DNA from 4 places in the Zhaonella formicivorans genome. Region 1 is predicted to be linked to each of the others. Evidence: riboswitches for the same ligand, from Rfam matches in the RefSeq annotation. Region 1 holds a riboswitch; each other region holds the start of a gene.
The links. Region 1 has a riboswitch for cobalamin ahead of cobU (bifunctional adenosylcobinamide kinase/adenosylcobinamide-phosphate guanylyltransferase). Riboswitches for the same ligand answer to the same signal wherever they lie in the genome.
Positions count from the first base shown of each region.

Region 2: linked by a shared signal. The riboswitch ahead of cobK (precorrin-6A reductase) and the one ahead of cobU (bifunctional adenosylcobinamide kinase/adenosylcobinamide-phosphate guanylyltransferase) in region 1 are both predicted to bind cobalamin.
Region 3: linked by a shared signal. The riboswitch ahead of thiC (phosphomethylpyrimidine synthase ThiC) and the one ahead of cobU (bifunctional adenosylcobinamide kinase/adenosylcobinamide-phosphate guanylyltransferase) in region 1 are both predicted to bind cobalamin.
Region 4: linked by a shared signal. The riboswitch ahead of cobT (nicotinate-nucleotide--dimethylbenzimidazole phosphoribosyltransferase) and the one ahead of cobU (bifunctional adenosylcobinamide kinase/adenosylcobinamide-phosphate guanylyltransferase) in region 1 are both predicted to bind cobalamin.

Region 1 is NZ_CP085524.1:1,007,775-1,012,888, reverse strand. Features, by position in the region: gene EYS13_RS04990 (PHP domain-containing protein) at 1-32, shown strand, start outside; gene EYS13_RS04985 (LL-diaminopimelate aminotransferase) at 19-1,209, shown strand; gene EYS13_RS04980 (translation initiation factor 2) at 1,288-1,536, shown strand; cobalamin riboswitch at 1,648-1,816, shown strand; gene cobU (bifunctional adenosylcobinamide kinase/adenosylcobinamide-phosphate guanylyltransferase) at 2,030-2,605, shown strand; gene cbiD (cobalt-precorrin-5B (C(1))-methyltransferase CbiD) at 2,608-3,723, shown strand; gene cbiE (precorrin-6y C5,15-methyltransferase (decarboxylating) subunit CbiE) at 3,726-4,343, shown strand; gene cbiT (precorrin-6Y C5,15-methyltransferase (decarboxylating) subunit CbiT) at 4,330-4,917, shown strand; gene cobI (precorrin-2 C(20)-methyltransferase) at 4,914-5,114, shown strand, end outside.
Region 2 is NZ_CP085524.1:1,938,708-1,943,821, reverse strand. Features, by position in the region: gene cooS (anaerobic carbon-monoxide dehydrogenase catalytic subunit) at 1-617, shown strand, start outside; gene EYS13_RS09580 (hypothetical protein) at 812-1,024, opposite strand; cobalamin riboswitch at 1,234-1,513, shown strand; gene cobK (precorrin-6A reductase) at 1,905-2,675, shown strand; gene EYS13_RS09570 (energy-coupling factor ABC transporter permease) at 2,682-3,434, shown strand; gene EYS13_RS09565 (energy-coupling factor ABC transporter substrate-binding protein) at 3,431-3,721, shown strand; gene cbiQ (cobalt ECF transporter T component CbiQ) at 3,724-4,515, shown strand; gene EYS13_RS09555 (energy-coupling factor ABC transporter ATP-binding protein) at 4,503-5,114, shown strand, end outside.
Region 3 is NZ_CP085524.1:1,710,271-1,715,384, forward strand. Features, by position in the region: gene cobS (adenosylcobinamide-GDP ribazoletransferase) at 1-545, opposite strand, end outside; gene bzaB (B12 lower ligand biosynthesis ThiC-like protein BzaB) at 564-1,841, opposite strand; gene thiC (phosphomethylpyrimidine synthase ThiC) at 1,866-3,164, opposite strand; cobalamin riboswitch at 3,236-3,440, opposite strand; cobalamin riboswitch at 3,586-3,789, opposite strand; gene EYS13_RS08480 (hypothetical protein) at 4,155-5,114, opposite strand, start outside.
Region 4 is NZ_CP085524.1:1,751,856-1,756,969, reverse strand. Features, by position in the region: gene folK (2-amino-4-hydroxy-6-hydroxymethyldihydropteridine diphosphokinase) at 1-555, shown strand, start outside; gene EYS13_RS08695 (YkvA family protein) at 559-1,008, opposite strand; cobalamin riboswitch at 1,145-1,329, shown strand; gene cobT (nicotinate-nucleotide--dimethylbenzimidazole phosphoribosyltransferase) at 1,419-2,474, shown strand; gene EYS13_RS08685 (YkvA family protein) at 2,771-3,298, shown strand; gene EYS13_RS08680 (hypothetical protein) at 3,372-3,839, shown strand; gene EYS13_RS08675 (hypothetical protein) at 4,097-5,114, shown strand, end outside.

The DNA.
Region 1 (5,114 bases):
CAAAAGGAGGAGTAGGAAATGGAGCAAGCTAGCAGGGTGAAAAAACTGGGTTCGGCTATTTTTAGTGAAATGGATAAATTGAGCAAAGAAGTTAAAGCCCGCGGGGTGGATATCATCAATTTGAGTATAGGGAGTCCTGACCGTCCGCCGGCGCCTCATATTGTGGAGGCACTACAAGCTGCTGTAGCCGACAAGAGTATTTATGGCTACGCTTTAACCCAGGGGCTGGATGTTTTCAAGGCTGCCGTAGCTGAGTGGTATGGTAAAAGATTCAATGTCCAGTTGGATCCGCAGAATGAAGTGCTCTCCTTAATGGGGTCACAAGATGGTCTTGGCCATATTTGCTTGGCCTATTTAAACCCGGGGGATATTGCTTTAGTTCCCGAACCGGGATATCCTATTTACACAGCAAGTGTAATGTTGGCCGGAGGTAAGAAAGTTGCGGTGCCCCTTCAAGCAGACAATAATTATTTGCCCAAGTTGCAGGATATACCCGAAAAGGTTGCCCGCGAGGCCAAACTGTTGTTTTTAAATTACCCCAATAATCCTTTGGCAGCAGTGGCTGACTATGAATTTTTCTCGGAAGTGGTTGATTTCGCAAAAGAATATGATCTGATCGTCTGTCATGATAATGCTTATTCAGAACTTGCTTTTGACGGCTTCCGACCTATTAGTTTTTTGCAGGTTCCGGGTGCAAAAGAGGTAGGGGTGGAGTTTCATTCCTTTTCCAAGACTTATAACATGGCTGGATGCAGAATAGGTTTTGTAGTCGGCAATCGTGAAGTTATTGCCGCTTTAACTGCAGTTAAAGCGAATTTAGATTACGGCATTTACAAAGCTGTGCAGTTAGCTGCAGTGGCTGCTTTAACCGGGCCCCAGGATTATGTGCGGGAAAACGCCGCTGTCTACGCCAGAAGAAGGGATGTACTGGTGAATGGTTTAAGAGACCTGGGGTGGGATATGCCGAGACCAAAAGCAACTATGTTTGTCTGGGCACCCTTGCCCAAAGGATACACCGATTCCTACGCTTTTGCTGTAGAACTTTTACATAAAACCGGCGTAGTTGTGGTGCCCGGTATAGGATTTGGTCAACTTGGTGAGGGATATGTACGCATTGCCCTGGTAGAGGAGGAAGAAAGATTACGGGAAGCAGTAGCAAGGATTAAGGCAAGTTTTGATTTCAAGGTTACGGAAAATAAACCGGCCTAGGTAAATTGAGTTGTCAATAAAACCATTGCCCGTGCATATAATTTTATGGGAATTTTTCTATGGACGGGTGTGGTACTGTTGGATAGTCTTAAAGAACAAGAACTTTTGAAACGGATTAGTCAGCTGGAAGAAAAAGTAGCGCAACTGAGGGTAAGCCGCCGCGTTCTGATCCAACTTGTTGAAAGAATAGAGCGGGAAAAGGCTGAACTGCTTCAGCGAGCGGAAAGGGAAAAACGCATTTTAAAACTGCAAAACGCCAGGTATGCGCGCTTAATCTTCGAACGGAACAGACAGCTAGCCCTGCTGCAAAATAAACAAAGCCAATAACCAAGGCAGCTCCTGATACGTTTGTTTTATAACTTGTCAAAAAAATGGGTATGAGCTATAATTGATACTGATCAGTTAATTCTCAGTCCAGCTGACAAAATTTTAAAAATTTTAATATAAAACCTCATGGGTGAAGTTACAGGAGAAGGGAATCAGGTGAAAAGCCTGAGCGGTCGCGCCACTGTAACGGGGAGAAGCCTCCATAGCCACTGGTTAAACCGGGAAGGCGGAGGAAGGAATGAACCGTAGCCAGGAAACCTGCCTATAACTTTGCGCAATGTCCTTCGCGTTAAGGGACAGGCGTTAAGCAGCTTATTAAGACCTCAGCCAACCTAGCGTAGGCGAGGTCTTTTTGTCTAATCTGAAAATATACTGTATCGTTTTTTGCCAATCGCTCCAGAGTCATTTTCATCCTATTGTTGGTGCCGCGCTAGCGGGCATTGGTGCTTACTCTGAAAACATAAGTTCATTGGAGGGTAAGAGGGGTGAGCTTTTGCCAGGAAAAATTTTTCTAGTTACCGGTGGGACCAGAAGCGGTAAAAGCGCTTTTGCCGAGAGACTGGCCGCGCAAATTTCCGCTGTTGTTTCTTATATCGCTACAGCTGTGATTACTGATGAAGAAATGCAAGCTCGGGTTGACTTGCATCAGCGGCGCAGGCCTGCTGGTTGGGAAACTTTGGAAGAACCGTACTGTGTATCGGACTTGATAGGGAAAATTGGGGCACCGGAGAAAGTTTTTCTTTTGGACTGTTTATCTGTCTATGTGAGCAATTTGCTTTGGAGGAATAACGCTGATAATGATGAAGAAAACAGGGCAGCGGTGCTCGCTGAAGTCCGGGCGATCTTACAAGCAGCTAAAAACACGGGTTCAACACTGATCATTGTCTCCAGCGAAGTAGGCTTGGGCCTGGTACCAGACAACCGCTTAGGCAGGTTTTACCGTGACCTTTTAGGTGAAGCGAATCAGGAAGTAGCAGAGACTGCTGAGGAAGTTTATTTCGTGGCGTCCGGGATTCCTCTGGCGCTGAAGCGTTTGCACAAATTTATGCAATCTACTGAAAGGGATTGAAAATGGACATGTATCGCTACTATGAAGGGAGAATGTGGAAGAGGGGTTACACCACCGGCAGCTGTGCTGCAGCCGCAGCCAAGGGGGCTGTATTAGCTTTGGTCAAAAATCAGCAAGTGAAGGAGGTCGAAATTGTAACACCTCTCAATACCACGCTCACAATTCCTGTGCATGCTCTAGAAATCAATCAGAAAAGCGCAACCTGCAGCGTAATCAAGGATGGCGGCGATGATCCCGATATAACTCACGGGTTGGAAATCAAAGTTAAAGCCGTAATGAAGGGATCTACAATAGAGATTAGAGGTGGTAAGGGAGTTGGAACTGTTATGAAACCGGGTTTAGCAGTGTCTCCCGGTCAGCCGGCTATAAATCCGGTACCTCGAAAAATGATTCAGGAAGCAGTGCAGCCATTGCTGGAGGCAGGTCAGGGGGTCGAACTGGAAATAATTGTGCCTGGGGGAGAAGAAGCAGCAAGAAAAACCCTTAACCCTAAATTAGGTATTGTAGGGGGAATTTCCATTCTAGGTACTACAGGAATTGTGGAACCTATGTCGGAGGAAGCCTTTAAGTCTTCCCTAGTTCCCCAGATCAGCTTGGCTTTGGCCATGGGATATAAAACACTAGTGCTGACTCCCGGCAGGATGGGGCAAAGGCGGGCCATGGAAAGGTGGAGGTTGCCGGAAGAAGCAGTTGTGCAAATGAGCAATTTTGTCGGTTTTATGCTGCAGGAATGCTGTCAACGACAAGTTGCAAATTTAATCCTGTACGGTCATATTGGCAAATTAATAAAAATAGCCGGTGGAATCTTTCACACTCATAGCAAAGTAGCCGATGCCAGGTTAGAGATTCTTACCGCCCATGCAGCTCTACAAGGCGCTTCTATGGAGGTGATCGACGCCATTATGGGGGCCAATACTATCGAAGAGGCAGTAGGAACCGTAAAAGAAGCCGGAATGGATTTTCTTTTTGAAAAGTTAGCCCAGAGAGTCAGCGCCAAAGCAAGCGAATTCGTACAAGGGAAAATTAAAATTGGCACTATCCTTACCTCTTTAAGTGGGGAAACTCTGGGACAGGATGAAAGTGCTTCGCTATTATTGGAGGAATTGAGGTGTAATTGAGTTTGCTACACGTAGTTGGTATTGGACCAGGGAGCAGGGATTATTTAATTCCGAAAGCAGTGGACACTGTAAACAACGCCCAGGTTTTGGTAGGCGGCAAAAGAGCCTTAGCCCTTTTTCCCGAACACCGGGGTGAAAAAATGGTAATCACCGGCGATCTGCCTAAAGTTATTGCTTTTATCCGTAGCAACTTACATAAAGAAATTGCCGTTTTAGTGTCAGGAGACCCCGGCTTTCACAGCTTACTCCCCATAATCAGAAAGTCGTTTCCCAGCGAGCGGATTCAAGTTATTCCAGGAATTAGTTCTGTGCAGTTGGCCTATGCCAGGCTGGCATTGCCCTGGCAGGATGCAACCTTGCTAAGCCTGCATGGCAAGGAATTAAGCATTCTAAAAGAGTACCTGACTGCTCCAAATCTGGCTCTGCTCACAGATCCCGTAAATTCCCCTTCTCAAATAGCTGCTTACTGGCTGGAGAACGGGGGAACTGATTGTACCGTTTATTTATGCGAGCATCTAAGCTATGAGGATGAAAATGTCCAGCCCTACCTAATGTCTGCCTTAGCGAACCAGCAGAAAACCACCCCATGTGTGATGGTGATTAAAAATGAGCAAGCTTGAGTTTGGAGCGCCCGGCATACCTGATCATTTTTTTGAGCGGGGACAAGTCCCCATGACCAAGGAAGAAATCCGCATCTTGACTTTGGCCAAGGCTCAGCTGAAAAAGAACAGTATTGTCTATGATGTTGGTGCCGGTACAGGTTCCATCAGCGTTGAAGCAGCTCTACTTGTTCCGGAAGGTCAGGTTTTTGCCGTGGAAAAAAAACCTGCCGGCGTTGTCTTAATTAGGAGGAACCGCGACCGTTTCAGTCTCAAAAACTTACATGTTGTGGAAGGAAGCGCCCCAGAAGCGCTCCATACTTTACCCAAGGCGGACCGAATTATTATCGGAGGCACCGGCGGGCAACTGCTTACCATTTTAGACACTTGCCATAGCAAGCTAACCCGTGATGGAATTATAGTGCTTAACGCTATTACCCTGGATACTTTATGGCATGGCATCGCCCGTTTAGAAGAATTAGGCTATAAATTGGATATTGCAGCGGTAAATATTGCGAAGCTTTTGCCTTTAGGCTCCACAAAAGCTTTCCAAAGCAATAATCCTGTGTATATCATAAGGGGAGTGAAAAGATGAAAGGAAAATTTATTGGCATCGGGATAGGACCAGGCGACCCTGAGCTTTTGACCCTAAAGGCATTAAGGCTGCTGCAGGAAACTGAAATAATCTGTGTGCCCAAAGCAGGCAAGGAAAAAAAAAGTATAGCCCAAAAAATCATCGAGCCCCATCTGACTGGGCGCCAAAAAATTGTGGAATTGGTTATGCCTATGACT
Region 2 (5,114 bases), 930 kb from region 1:
GAGGCACTATCCAACCTCTGGTTAGGGTAATTGCCGAAGGAAAAGTGAAGGGTGCGGTGGGACTTGTTAACTGCACTACTTTGGCCAACGGTCCCCATGATTACATGACTACCGAGTTAACCAGGGAACTGATCAAAAGAGACATCTGCGTGATTTCGGGAGGATGCGGCAATCAGGCGCTGGAAGTTGCCGGCTTTACCAGCTTGGAGGCAATAGAATGGGCTGGAAAGGGGTTGCAAGAAGTTTGCCGCGCCCTGAACATTCCACCGGTATTGAGCTTTGGTACGTGTACCGACACCGGTCGCATAGCTGTTCTGGTAAGTGAGCTTGCCAAAGCATTAGATGTGGATACGGCTGATTTGCCGGTGGCGGTGACTGCTCCCCAATACATGGAGCAAAAAGCGACTATTGATGGAATTTTTGCTTTGGCCTTCGGGTTGTATACCCACCTTTCACCGACCCCACCGGTCACCGGAGCCCCGGAACTGGTGAAGCTCTTGACTGAAGATTTGGTTGAGATAACCGGCGGCAGGGTGGCTCTGGGCGACGACCCGGTCCAAGTGGCAGACGGCATTGAAAACTTCATCATGGAGCGAAGGAAACACCTGGGCATATAAAGAAAGCTGGGGAGGATATTCCCCAATTCAGCTTGTAGACTAAGCCAGCATGTATTATTTCGCTCTGGACAAGCTCCTACGCCGTTACCGGCAGCATAGCTGCCGACGGCTGTGGAAACCAGTCCCGCTCCATAATACATGCTGGCTGATAATAGTTTGTCGACAGCCTGAGCTGGGGAGGATTCCCCAGCTTACTATTTTGTTGTTTTATTGGCTTTCAGGTTTTTCAAAAGAGAGGTAGCTCCTCTTTCCCGGTCCATCTCTATTTTGGAGTTCAACCCGATTTCCGCCACCTCTTGCTTCAAAGCATCCAATTGTCTCGTGTTTCCTACCTTGCCTTTGGCTTTTCCTTGCAGTAATTCACCGCTTTTTTTGTGCGGCTTAGATTTACCCGAATTGTTTCTCATGTAGCCTCTGGGCCAAATTAACCAGAGTACACCTCCTTATATTTTAATTCCCTGTTAGTTTAGGTTAGGAGGTCGAAACTTATTCAGTACCGGCGTACTGTTTTACGAAGACTGTACTTTTGACGGCATTAGCTGCTGGCGACTGGTGACTGAATAAAGTTTTATAAGGTATTGCTAAAACCTTATGTCTTTGGTATAATTAGGGAAAACAGAATAGCTTTGGAGCAAGTGCTTTGCTGAAAATGCAAAGCCGAGAGGGAAGCCAGTGGGAATCTGGCGCGGTCCCGCCACTGTGAAAGGTAGCCTTGCTATATTGAGCCACTGTTCGGCAATTAACCTTGTATTAACTTAAGGGTTATGAAAGTAAATTGCTTCGTATGGCAGTATGCAGTTTAACCAAAATGTCAGTATTGGGTTAAGTGCCGAATGGGAAGGCATAGTAAGGCAATGACCTTGAGCCAGGAAACCTGCTTGTTCTGAGCTCGCAGTTGAACCCACGGTAGATGGGGAGTGAGTCTTAACATTTTTTTTCGGTTTGTAAGCCCTCTGCCTGTCGGTTGGAGGGCTTTTTGCTGTTATAACTTATACTTTTGAATAGGTTCTTTGTCCCGAGGGATAAAGAGTAAATGGAAGCTATTCATATTTTCCGTATGTACAGCAAGGGGAGGGAATGCCAAAATTCTACTTGGGATTCCTGGTGATCCTTGAATAGCGGTCCGGCCTGTTCTAATCGCATCTTCACCTGACCGGGGAGGTGGTTAGATAAGGCTGCCCTTTTTGAAGCTTATCCTCCCTAGTTTGTAAAACTAGGGTATTTTTTTGAACACCATACAACAGCGCTTTTACTCTATACAACATGGACGAGGGGGAAAGGGTAGCGGTGATTTTAGTTTTGGCCGGTACGAAGGAAGGCAGGGAAATCGTCAACCTCTTAAGCCGGGAAGGGCTGCAGGTGATGGTGGCTGCTCTTACCGACTACGGCAAGGAACTGGCAACTGAAACTGCAGGGGAGATATTTCCCGGTGAATTATCATACGATAATTTGAGCCGGGTACATGAAAAGCAATGCATAGACCTGGTAGTTGATGCTTCTAACCCTTTTGCTACCTCAGCCTCACAGCTGATTGGCAGTTTTTGTCGGGATAAAATGCTCCCCTATGTCCGTTATGTCAGGGAAAGAGTAAACATTCCACGGCATCCTTTAATTCATCCTGTCAACTCCTGGGAAGAAGGGGTGGAAAAGGCTTTTAAGCTGGGCAGTACGGTGTTTCTCACTACCGGCAGCAATAACCTGGAAGTTTTCCTTGGACACCCGGCCGCCAAGGGGAAAAGAATAGTGGTGAGGGTTTTGCCGGATCATAACGTCGTGAAAAAATGCCAGGAATTGGGTTTAAGGCCAAAAGATATCATCGCCATGCAAGGCCCCTTTTCCAAAGAAATGAACAGGCTGATGTTCAAGACTTTTAACGCCTCCGTAGTGGTTATTAAAGAAAGCGGTCGGGCTGGAGGGACGGAAACAAAGATGTCCGCAGCCTTAAGTTTAAAAATCCCCGTTGTGGTGATTAAACGGCCTGCTTTAAGCTGGGGCAACGAAGTTCAAAACTATGAGGCTTTGCTGGCGGCAGTGGCCCAATTTAAAAAGATGAGGTGACTCAAAATGAAAGCAACCAAAAGGTCAATGTATATTCTGTATTTTATGGCGACATTTTTGACGGTTCCGCAGGCAGCTTACGCTATGCATATTATGGAAGGATTTTTGCCGGCTCCTTGGGCTGTTTTTTGGACGCTGTTAAGTTTGCCATTTGTTCTTTTGGGCTTAAAGTCCATCAAAAAAATAACAAAGCAGAATCCAAATCTAAAGTTGATGTTGGGAGTAGTGGGGGCTTTTGCATTTGTTCTTTCTGCCCTAAAAATGCCCTCCGTAACAGGAAGCTCTTCCCATCCGACGGGAGTGGGGTTAGGAGCCATTATTTTTGGACCTGCCGCTATGTCAGTTCTAGGAAGCATTGTGCTTCTTTTTCAGGCGCTCCTTTTGGCCCACGGCGGATTAACCACGTTAGGTGCCAATGTTTTTTCGATGGCAATTGTTGGTCCTATTGCTGCATATGGTATATATAAGCTTGGGGATAAATTAGGCGCGCCTGTGTGGTTATCTGTATTTTTGGCCTCCGCTATAGGAGACCTGTTAACCTATGTTACTACCTCGTTACAGTTAGCATTGGCCTTCCCGGCTTCTACAGGAGGGTTTATGGTTTCAATGGCCAAATTTATGGCTATTTTTGCCGTAACCCAGCTCCCCTTAGCTATCAGCGAAGGCTTGCTTACAGTACTTGTTTTTAACACGCTTAGCGCCTATAACAAAAATGAACTGCAGGAACTGGCGGTTCTAAAGAAGGAGGCAAAGGCATGAGTACTACAGCCAAAAACATGATGCTTATTTTATTGGTTATTATCTTAGCTGTTGTTCCTTTACTGTTGAAGAGCGGGGCTGAGTTTGGCGGTGCCGACGGCCAGGCAGAAGCGGTTATTAGTGAATTAAATCCTGAATACCAAGCATGGGCCTCGCCCATCTGGGAGCCGCCCAGCGGGGAAATCGAGAGCTTGCTCTTTGCGCTGCAGGCGGCTTTAGGCGCCGGCTTTATTGGCTATTACATAGGGGCTTCACGGGCTAAGGCTAAAAACAAGGGGAATATTTAACAATGCTGAGCATCGACCAGTATGCCTATTCCAGCGCACTTAAAGATGTTCATCCTGTGGAAAAATTCATCTTTGCCATAAGCTTATTGCTAATTTGCCTGCTGGCTGATTCACTGGTCATTTCTGTAATTGTGATTGCTTTAGCGGCCATAGCCACAGTGGGTATGGCCAGGATTCCCGGAAGTTATTATGCTAAAATGCTGCTCATGCCTTTGGCCTTTCTGCTGCCGGGAGTTTTGACCGTCATGCTTTCCTTCGGGGACCGGGCTGCCGGTTACTGGCAGGAAATTAATCTGGGAGCGGTTATTATCGGTGTACGCTATAGAGACATGGTTTTGGCAGTAAATCTCTTTTTTAAATCCCTGGGGGCTGTCAGTTGCCTGTATTTTCTTGTTTTAACCACGCCTATGGTCGATCTGATTTGGGTATTGAAGAAATTGAAGACTCCCGGGCTGTTCCTGGAACTGATGGGGCTCATCTACCGTTTTATTTTTGTCTTATTGGACACTGCGGGCAGGATGTATATTTCACAGGCCACCAGGCTGGGTTACGCCTCCTGGAGAAACTCCTATCATTCGCTGGGAGGGTTGGTTGTCAACCTGTTCGGCAAATCCTTGCAAAAATCCCGGGAATTGACGGTGACAATGATGGCCAGATGCTATACCGATGCCATCAATGTACTGGATAATGAGTATGTCTTATCGAAAAGAAATTTGGCGGTAATCGGGTTTATTGATCTGGCAATGGTCTTGCTGGCGTTATATTTAGGGGGTGGGCTTGCTTGGCTGATCTGATTTTGGAGGCAGTGAACTTGAGTTTTACGTACCCCGATGGCACCAAGGCGTTAAATAGCATAAATTTAGCCATCGAGCGGGGGAAGAAGGTTGCGGTTTTAGGCCCTAACGGTGCGGGGAAGTCGACCCTGTTTTTGCATTTTAACGGCGTTTTAAAACCAGCCAGCGGTAAGGTCCGTTTTGCTGGGAATGATATATCCTATCAGCACAGCGCCTTGATGGAACTGCGCCAAAACGTGGGCATCGTTTTCCAGGACCCGGATAGCCAGCTTTTTTCCGCCAGCGTCCGGCAGGAGATTTCCTTTGGTCCTTTAAACCTGGGCCTGGACAAGGTTGAGGTGCTGCGCCGTGTTGAAGCTGCAATGGAGGCTACGGAAATCTGCCATTTGCAGCATAAGCCTACCCACCTGTTGAGTTACGGCCAGAAGAAAAGGGTTTCCATTGCCGACATCCTGGCAATGGAACCGGAGGTGCTGATTTTTGATGAGCCTACTGCCTGGCTGGACCCAAGGCATTCCAAGGAGATTATTGACTTAATTAATAGGTTTAACCGGGAAGGGAAGACTATTATCCTGTCTACCCACGATGTGGATTTGGCT
Region 3 (5,114 bases), 700 kb from region 1:
GTAACTGCCGAAGCCAAAACTATTTCCCGTTTCCCCACGTACTTAGTAAAAGAAGTTTTCCCAGGGCCCGTCCTGACATAAGGGTAAAAAGCAGCTGCATAAACTTGGGCCCAACGCCCTAAAACCGGGAACAAGACCAGTGCGAAACCTTTAAACTCCTGAGGTATTTGTCCTAGAAGCACCAATTTGGATAACAGTACCAGGCAACCGGCAGTTACTCCATGGGCACCCACGCGGCTGTCCTTCATAATTTCCAAGACAGCTTCCCGTGGTTTGCCGCTAAAAAAGCCATCGGCAGTATCCATTAAGCCGTCCAGGTGCATATTGCCGGTCACCATGGTCAAAAGTATGATGGTGCCTAAATCGGCTGCTGAAGATGCAAACACCAGGGAAAAGATGGCATGGGCTGCTGCCAGAAAAATTCCCAGGAGTAAGCCAATAGCTGGAAAGTATGCCATGGCCCGGCCCAGATTCCTTTCCTCCACATTTTGACCAATAGTCACAGGTACCCTAGTTAAAAATTGTAATGCTAATAAAAATTCCAAAGTCTCGCAACTCCTGTTTTAAGCAATGCCAAAATATTCAGCGGCAACTTGAGCAGCGCAAGTCTCCCCGCAAACGGCACACTGGTGACCATTGTCGGTTTCCCTGCTTGCCAGCAATTTATCGGGATAGAGAGCAAGCTCAACCTGCCTGTCCAGATCGAGGGCAACCCGGGCTTTGGCCATTTCCAAATCCCTATTCCAGGCATTTTTTCTGCGCCGGGCAATATTGGCAGCATGGGCGGCAATCCTTGCCGCTATAACACCTGTTCTAACATCCTCTTCAGTTGGCAGTCCTAAATGTTCCGCGGGCGTTAGATAACACAAAAAGTCGGCACCGCACATGCCGGCATAAGCTCCGCCAATGGCGGCGGTAATGTGGTCATAACCCGGCGCTACGTCGGTGGCTAAAAAGCCCAAAATGTAGTAAGGTACGTTGTGACATAACCGTTTTTGCAACAGCATGGTAGCCTCAATATGATTTAACGGGACATGGCCGGGACCTTCCACCATAACCTGCACTCCTGCTTCCAACGCCCTTTTTACCAGTTGACCTGCAACCATTAACCCTTTAAGCTGCGGCTCATCCAGGGAGTCGGCAGTGGAACCGGGACGAATAGCATCGCCTACGCTCAGGACCACATCATATTCCTTCATAATGGCCAGTAAACGGTCAAATTGTTCATAGAGTGGGTTCTCTTTCTGGTTATGCAGCATCCAGCCTGTCATAAAAGAACCGCCCCGGCTGACGATATCGGTAACTCGGCCCGTCTTTTGCAGCGCATTCAGCACTTCAAAATTCAAAGCGCTGTGAATAGCCATAAAATCAAGGCCATCGGCCGCCTGCTTTTCGATAGTTTCAAACAGATCATCAGGTGTCATCGCCACGATGCTGCCTTTTTTCTGAATGGCTTCCACACCGGCCTGGTAAAGAGGTACACTACCCACCGCAACCGATGCCAAAGACAGCGTTTGCTTTCTCATGCCGTCAATATCTCCTCCTGTACTTAAATCCATGAAGGAGTGACATCCTGCCTCTTCCGCAATTTTTAACTTTCTGGCCTCCATCTCCATTTGATCACGGTCACTGGAAGTGCCAATTAAAGCATTGACTTTAATGTCCAAACCTTTTCCGATACCGCAAAGCTTAGAACGATTCCGGTTTTTGTTCTTTGGAATAACAATGGTCCCTTCGGCAACTCCCTGCCTGATCAATTCCACATCCACATTCTCCTGGGCAGCTACTATTTCCATCTCCTCAGTGATTTTCCCGGCACGGGCAGCTAAAACTTGAGTCATGATTATCCCCTTCCTTTTAACAAGTTAACAAGCGTGTTTTTTATTACCCAGGTACTTGGAAACTATTTCCATAGCACAGTATGGCCCACACATTGAACATTTGGATGAAAAATCACCGCTTCTCTCTTTCCACACTCTCCTAGTTGTAGCAGGATCAATAGCCAGGGCAATCTGTTTTTCCCAGTCAAGATTTTTCCTGGCCACTGACATTTCCAGGTCCCATTTTACCGCTTGCGGCAATCCTTTCGCCAGGTCTCCACAATGGGCCGCAATCCGAGCGGCAATTACACCTTGCCGTACCTGTTCTAAATCCGGTAGGCCAATGTGTTCGGCAGGTGTCACGTAACAGATAAACTCCGCTCCTGCCCATGAACTTATTGCACCTCCGATGGCAGCGCTAATATGGTCGTAACCGGCAGCAGTATCGGTGACTAAGGGGCCGAATACAAAATACGGAGCTCCTTTACATAGGCTCTTTTGCAGTGTTATTGTGGCCTTGAGCTGATCAAGGGGAACATGGCCAGGACCTTTCACCATTACCTGAACACCTGCTGCTCTCGCCCGCTGTACCAGTTCTCCCAAAATCACCAGCTCGTGTACTTGGGCGCCGTCTAAAGAATCGGCAAGGCAACCCGGTCGCATGCCATCTGCGAAACTAAGGGTTACATCATATTTGGCGGCAATCTCAAGAACTCGATCAAAATTTTCATAGAGGGGATTTTCCTTTTGGTTATGTACCATCCACCCGATCAGGTGCGATCCACCGTAACTAACCAGCGGGTCGACTCTGCCTTCTCTCTTGGCCCGTTCTATGACATCCATGGTAGTGCCGCAGTGCAGCGCCAAAAAGTCAACCCCGTCAGCGGCCTGCCGTTCAATAACTTCAAAAAGTTCTTCCTCTTGCATCTTTAGAGATGAACCGTATTTTTCGCTTGCCTCTGCCAGCGCTTGATACAAGGGAAGTGTTCCCAACGGTTTAGAGGTAACAGCCAGTGCCTCTCTACGCATGGCATCAATAGGGCCGCTGACACTTAAGTCCATGATGGCATCAGTGCCTGCCTCGACGGCGGCCCTTATTTTGGTTACTTCCTCGCTAATTCTGGCATTTTTGCCGTATAAGCCCACGCTTGCGCTGACCTTGGTCCGTAAGCCCTCACCAATGGCTACCGGTACAACATTATGATGGTTAGAATTGCAGAGTAGAACGATTTTCCCCTCAGCAACCCCCTGTCTGATAAATTCCGGTCTGACTCCCTCCTGCTCTGCTGCCTTTTCCATTTCCGGGGTTACAACACCCTCTAAGGCACTTCTTAACAATGACATTGTTTTCTCCCTCCTGTTTTATTTATAAAAAAAGTCCTCAACCAAAAGGTTGAGGACTTTACCATCATCCACAAACATATTGCTAACAGGCAGGTCTCCTGGCTCACGGGTCACTGTTTCTCTCTGCCTTCCCGGGAACTGCCCAGTGGCTAACTTTGAGGAAACTCCCCGACTACAGTGGCGGGACCGCGCCGTTTCCAGAATCACTTCTTTAGATCCTGTTTCGGTCTTCCCTATTATCCCTAGTTATAGGGCACCTGTTAACGGCTTAGATATGATTTTTAAAATAACCTAAGTAAGAACATTGGCATAACCGTCATGTTTAAAGTCAGAGCATAGGTAAACTAAAAAGTCCTTAGCCATAATAAGTTATGGCCAAGGACTTTACCATCATCCTCAGGCTACGATCTCTTCCTGCGAGAGAACGCGCAGTAAACAGGCAGGTTTCCTGACTTCCGCATCATAGCTTTCCTTGCTCCTTCCCATCCCCCTTATTCAGCTGCTGAAATGAGGAACAGTGGTTCTTGCAAGGTACTCCACGGTTACAGTGGCGGGACCGTTCGGGACTTGCACCCGATTCCCTATTATCCTTCAATAAGAAGGCACCTATTTACATCTTTGCTTTATTTTTCTACTTCAAATGATAACTCTAACAAAAAGAAAAATCAAGGGAAAATTTTCAATGAGTCAGGGGACGGTTCTCTGACTCATTTTACTCTCTGAACAATATTTCTATCTATTCCTAGTAGCTCTGCAATTTGCCTGATTGAAAGGTTTGATCGTGCCTTTAGTTCCAGTATAAGCTTATTTCTTAGTCCAACATTTGCCCTTATTTTGAGCGATTGAATTGTTTGACCAACGCTGCTTAAATAATTATCAACGAACACGGAAGCTTCTTTATCGCTGGAGATCATCTTAACGGTATTTTCCTTCTCGTCATACTCTATAAAAATATCATCATTTCAAACTAGCCTGCGGGCTATGCTTTCTTCACTTCGCCACACTATGGCACGTGTGACAATCTTCCCCTTTCTGCTCGTCTGGCTTTTGCTGGCAGGCGCTGCCTTGAACCAGGGGTATGGGTACTTTGCGGCCGTCGATTTTGCTGTATAACACTGCCCTACCGTTTTCCAGGCGGACGTTCAGCATGGGCTCTCCCCTGAGAGTCAAGGCCACGATATCCCCGACTTTTAGTTCAGGAAAGTCTTTGTGGAAATAACCGGAGGCCCAAATAGCAGGGTCATCCCCTGAGGTTATGCGGGACCATTTGGGAGGCTCCTGGGTTGTGCCGTGGCAGTTGTAACAGCGGATAACCTGGGCCTTACTTTTGCTGCCGTACAGATGGCCGTCGCCCATAACCTCATTGCGAGTATGGCAGTCGATACAGTCCAGTTCGACCTCACATTTGGCATAACGCTCCTGGGCAATATAATACACCTGGTACCTGTCCGCAACAGGGCTGGTTACAGCGCTGGGCGGCACATCATCCCTGGGGTAAAACTCCATTTTGGCAATGGAATGCACACCCTGGTTGTGGCAGGCGTTGCACTGGTAGTAGGCTATGGCAGTAGTCAGCTGATGCTTGGGAGCATGCCCCGGTTCTGCTTTGTCAATAGTCGGATCTCCGCCCTGATAAGTACTGCCGGGTTGATATTGGACATGGCAGGCTGCACAACCGCCCAAATATTTTTGTTCTTCCGGTGGCCTATTTACTCTGCTCGCCGAGGAATCTCCTTGGGTGGTATTCAAGTGGCAGCTGCTCAAGCAACTCCCGGCAAACTTAATACTATTGGCCTTTGTCTTATCTGCTGAAAACTGTTTCAGCGCCGGAGTCTGACCGCCCAGCCCTCTCTCTTCCACCAAATCGGGAGGCAGCTTTTCCGGGCTTTCAGTTACCGCCTGAACAGCAAAACGGCTCATCTTATCTTGAAACCAACCCAACGTTTTACC
Region 4 (5,114 bases), 740 kb from region 1:
GTGCAGATCAGGAAACCAGAGGCGCCTGTTAACGGCATTTTTGATTATTTTGGCTTAACCATTAAGCGGACAAGGAAAGTCAAAGCATATTTAAGTCTGGGCAGCAACCTGGGCGATAAAAAAGCAAATATCGATCAAGCTGTAGAACTGCTGAGAAATCACGAGCACATTAATGTTACTAAGGTTTCCTCTTATTACGAAACGGAGCCGGTCGGTTACACAGAACAGGACTGGTTTTTAAATATAGCAGTTGAGCTCGAGACTTCTTTAGCTCCCTACTCCTTATTAAAATACTGCAATTTTATTGAAAAAGTATTAAAAAGAGAAAGAGTAATCAAGTGGGGGCCCAGGATTATAGATGTAGATATTTTGTTATATGGGGATTTTCGATCTGAAGATGAATTATTAACCATACCCCATCCCAGGATGATGGAAAGGGCTTTTGTGATGGTTCCTTTGTACGAAATAGCCCCGGAACTTGAAATAAATAAAAGAAATATTAAGGAAATAGTAGAGAGCCTGACCGGGGAAGAAGTCAGAAAAGTTGATTTATAGAAGTCATTTGGTTTTAAGAAGATGCTTTACCGTTTTTAAGGCTGCTTTTCCAGCCAATTTTAAACCTCCGGCTGCCATGCGGCTTGTAGCTCTGACAAAAGTTTTTCCCGAAGCTCTTAAAGCCGATTTGATTAATAACAAATCCTGCTCCAATTCTTCAATAGTAAGGGATGCTTCATTCAAATGCCTGGCGGCAGTTTCCCTGGTGCAGGAGAGCAATGCCTTTTCTATGGCGGACAGTACGATCAAAAGGTCGTCCAGCTGGCCTATAACCGGGATAATGCCTGGAATGAGGTCCACAGGGGCGGTCAGGTAAGCAACACTTGCACCCAGGTATGCTTTACTTAATTTCGGAACCTCCGGTTCTTTAAGTAAGTTATATAGCAGCTTAGTATAGTTGGGCAGGCGCACCAGTGTTTTGCCTAGCTCCATATAATTTTTTTTAGCTGCCAAGATTAGCCCTCCTTTGAGGCAATTGAATATTTTATTTTTACCCATTCTTAGAATAATTATAGAATATATTTTATACTTTTTTAAATTCAGGCAGGAAATTATATTTTCTTGTGGAATATATCTGCCCCAGATGACAAACTAATATAAGCTTTTAGGTGCCCGTATGGGAGAATAGGGAATCAGGTGCAAGTCCTGCAGCGGTCCCGCCACTGTAAGCAGGGAGTTACCCGCGGATACCACTGAAAGGCACCAGCCTTTTGGGAAGGTGCGGGGAAATTATGATCTGTAAGCCAGGAGACCTGCCTAAAAGCTGATCTGTCGGGATGATGGTAAAGTCCTCGGTTTGAATTTATTTCAGGCTGGGGGCTTTTGCTTTTTATATTTCCCTATATTACAAAGGAGGTTTACACATGCTGAAACTGGAAAGAACGATGAAAAAAATTAAGCCCCTGGATGAGGAGGTAATGAAAAAAACCCAGGCTCGCCTGGATGATTTGACCAAGCCGCCGGGGAGTCTTGGTGTGCTGGAGGATATGGCCAGACAAATTGCAGGCATCACCGGCCAGGTGATACCGGAGCTGCCACGAAAGGCTGCTATCCTGATGGCCGGAGACCATGGGATTGTCAAAGAAGGAGTGGCACCTTTCCCTCAGGAAGTTACACCCCAGATGGTGTTGAACTTCGTCAGAGGCGGCGCTGCCATGAGTGTTTTAACCCGCCACGTTGGAGCTGAGCTATATGTGGTAGATATCGGGGTGGCTGCTGATTTGCCTGATGTGCAGGGGATCATTAAAAGAAAAGTGGCTTACGGCACAAAAAATATGGCCCAAGGTCCTGCCATGACTATGGAGGAAGCTGTACAAGCCGTTGAAGTGGGAATTGAGATAGCCGAGGAAGCTATCGAGAAAGGAGCAGGTTTAATCGGCATAGGGGAAATGGGCATCGGCAATACTTCTCCCAGCACAGCCATTGTAGCTGCTTACAGTCAGCTGCCGGTGCCGGAAGTGGTCGGCAGGGGCACAGGAGCTGACGATGAGCGGATGAAAATAAAAATAGCAGCTATTGAAAGGGCTTTGGAAATTAACAAGCCGGAACCGGACAAACCGCTGGAGGTATTAGCCAAAGTAGGCGGATTGGAGATAGCCGGGCTGGTGGGGGTTATCCTGAACTGCGCAGCTCACCGGGTTCCCGTAATTATCGACGGCTTTATTTCCGGTGCTGCCGCATTGATAGCAGGAGCATTATCTCCCCTTTCTAAACAGTACATGCTCGGTTCTCATCTCTCCGAGGAACCGGGGCACAAAGTAATGCTGGAAATACTGGGCATTAAGCCGGTGCTGATGATGCACATGCGGTTAGGGGAAGGAACGGGAGCAGCACTGGCCATGAACCTGGTTGATGCCAGCCTGAAACTGTTAAGGGAAATGGCCACTTTCAGCGAAGCGGGAGTTTCGGGAGCTGTTTAAGCGCACTTCAAAGGGTGTAAAGTATGAGAGCAAAGCTTCAGCCTGAGGAACTACCCTCATAACTAAGCTAAACAAAAAGGCAGACTTTGAGAGGCTGCCTTTTTGTACGCCTGAAGCCGCTTCCCGTTTAATGATGTATCTTCTTTTGAAATAATAGCAGGTAGCAGCATGTACAGCCGGCCGGAGAAAGTTGTTTAGCTGCAGGAGGAGTATTGGTCCCTGGAAGAGAAGCATAATGAATAATACAGAGATGGGGAAAAGGCAGTGGAGGCTGCCCGGGAAGGAGCTGAGGGTTGATGCAGGACGAACATAAAAAGACCGGGGATTTTGAACCGGTGAAAGTTGAGCTGCTGGACGAAGGGGTTACTTTAAAAGATTTAAAAAAAGCCCAGGATTTTTTTGATAAAATTCGCAAGCAAATTTCCGACTGGGCCGAAAAAAAGGGCGGGCGGAAAGGCAAGATGGCAGCGGAAGTGATTCTCTTTGCCCCGGACTTATTTATGCTGTTGGTGCGGCTAGCCCGGGATAAGCGTATTCCAGCGCAAAATAAGGCCGTAATCTTCGCTGGGATAACCTACTTCATTTCTCCGGTGGACTTTTTTCCCGAGGCCCTCCTGGGTCCTCTTGGTTTCGCTGACGATGTGTTGTTGGCGGTCCATATTATTAATTTAATTTTAAATTCCAACCGCGTGGCTGTGCTGGAAAACTGGAGCGGCAGCGGTGATTTAATAGTCCTATTGCAGGAAATAGCAGCCCGGGCAGAAAGCATGGTCAATACCAAAGTGTATCGAAAAATCTTAAATTTTATCGCAAAAAGAAGGTAACCGGGAAGACGGCAGGTATATATCCCGCTCTTTCTCCTATACTATAGGTATAGCAACTGAAAGGAGCGATCTTATGGTTTACCTCAGCCTGCTGTTATTTATTACAGCTTTTGTGGCTCTGTATCTACTTGTGCCCAGGGAGAAAATCGCCGAATATTTCGGGTTCGGCTTAGTAGCCGGGCCTGTTCTTGGCCTGATTTTGCTTTATGTTATGATCTCCGTGTTAGGGGTATGGACCTTCAGCAATATTGACATATTGTATATTGCAGGAATACCGGTATTTCAGGCCCTAACCTGGTTGCCTCTTGAAATTGGCTTTGCCTATTACTTTTTGCGCTCCCGCACTTCCTTGACGTATTTAACGGTTATTCTGGCATTGCCTGTTTTGGCAACATTGTCCCATTATGTTTATCTACAATTGGGACTGTTGGAATACAGCAACTGGTATTTATTCAGCACCTTTTTAGTATCTTTGCTTATTCACCTGGGTTTGGCTGCATACCTCTACTACGTAATTCAACAAAGAAATCGTCTCGCTTAAGCCCGGGGTGATTCAGACCGTCGACAAACTATTATCAGCCCGCATGTATTATGGAGCGGGACTGGTTTCCTCTAGGCTGGCGGCTTTGCCAAAGGTCAAAGGCGTAGGAGCTTGTCCAGAGCGAAATAATACATACGGGCTTTGTCTACAAGCTGAATCGCCTCACTTAAGCCTGGGGCGATTTTTTATTGTGCGCTTGGCAGGAAGAAGCGCAAAAAAACAGAATACATTGGCAAGCGTTCGTGAGGTGAGAGAGCATGCAAATTCCCTTGTTGAGAATTACCTCCGCTGGTTGGCAATTGACTGCTGATTTGCTTGCCTTACGGCAAGGACAAGTATACCGGGGCGTGGTGCAGCGGGTAGAAGGGGCAGATATTGTGCTCAATTTAAATGGCGCAAAGATTTCGGCCCAGGCGGCTGTTGAACTGCAGCCGGGACAGGTGCTGTGGCTGGAAGCCGTACAGGTAAGTCCAGAAGGGGTAACGTTAAAAGTTCTTACTTCACCGGCATTAGAAGGAAAAGACTTATCAAATTTTACGGCCCGGGAGGCAGTTGTGGCTGCAGGAACTAAGTTATCCCCGGGTAACTTCAAGTTGTTGGAGGCATTGCTGGCAGGGAACCTCCCAGTGAATGCCAAAATAGCAGCGGAACTGCGCCAGCAAATTCGGGGGCTTTCTCCTGAACAGGCGGAAGGCTATCTGCAAACCAGGATCGGCAGCGACAAAAACCCTGCTTCCTTGGACGCCAAATTAAACATAAAAGCAGCAGCTGATTCCTTGGGTTTTGCCCCTACCCCGGAGAACCTGAAGATTGTCAAAGCCTTGATGGCGCATAACCTGCCTGTAACAGCCAAAACAGTGGAGGAATTGCGCCAGGAATTAAGGGGTGTATCTCCTGACAAGGCAGAAGCCTATCTGCAGGTAAGGGCTTGGAGCAAGGCTACCAATTTGCCCGAGGACCAACAGGGAAGGCAAATAGTTGCCGACTTTCTGCTGGGGCAAACCGAGCCGGAAGAGATGGCTCGTGCTTTGAAACTGATTAACCAGGCGGAGTCCACTCAATTAGGCCAACCGGGTTTAAGCTGTCTATGGTGGCAAAACGGTGAACAGCACGGGGAAATCTATTTGTGGGCGGAGGGAGACAAAAAGAACAAATTTCTGCTGCCAAATGGCATAGTGGCGCTCCATTTTTATACACGCAATTTAGGCCAGTTGTGGGTCCGGTTGGGAAGAGGGCGGGACGGACTGTATCTGGCAGTGGATGCAGAAAATGAGC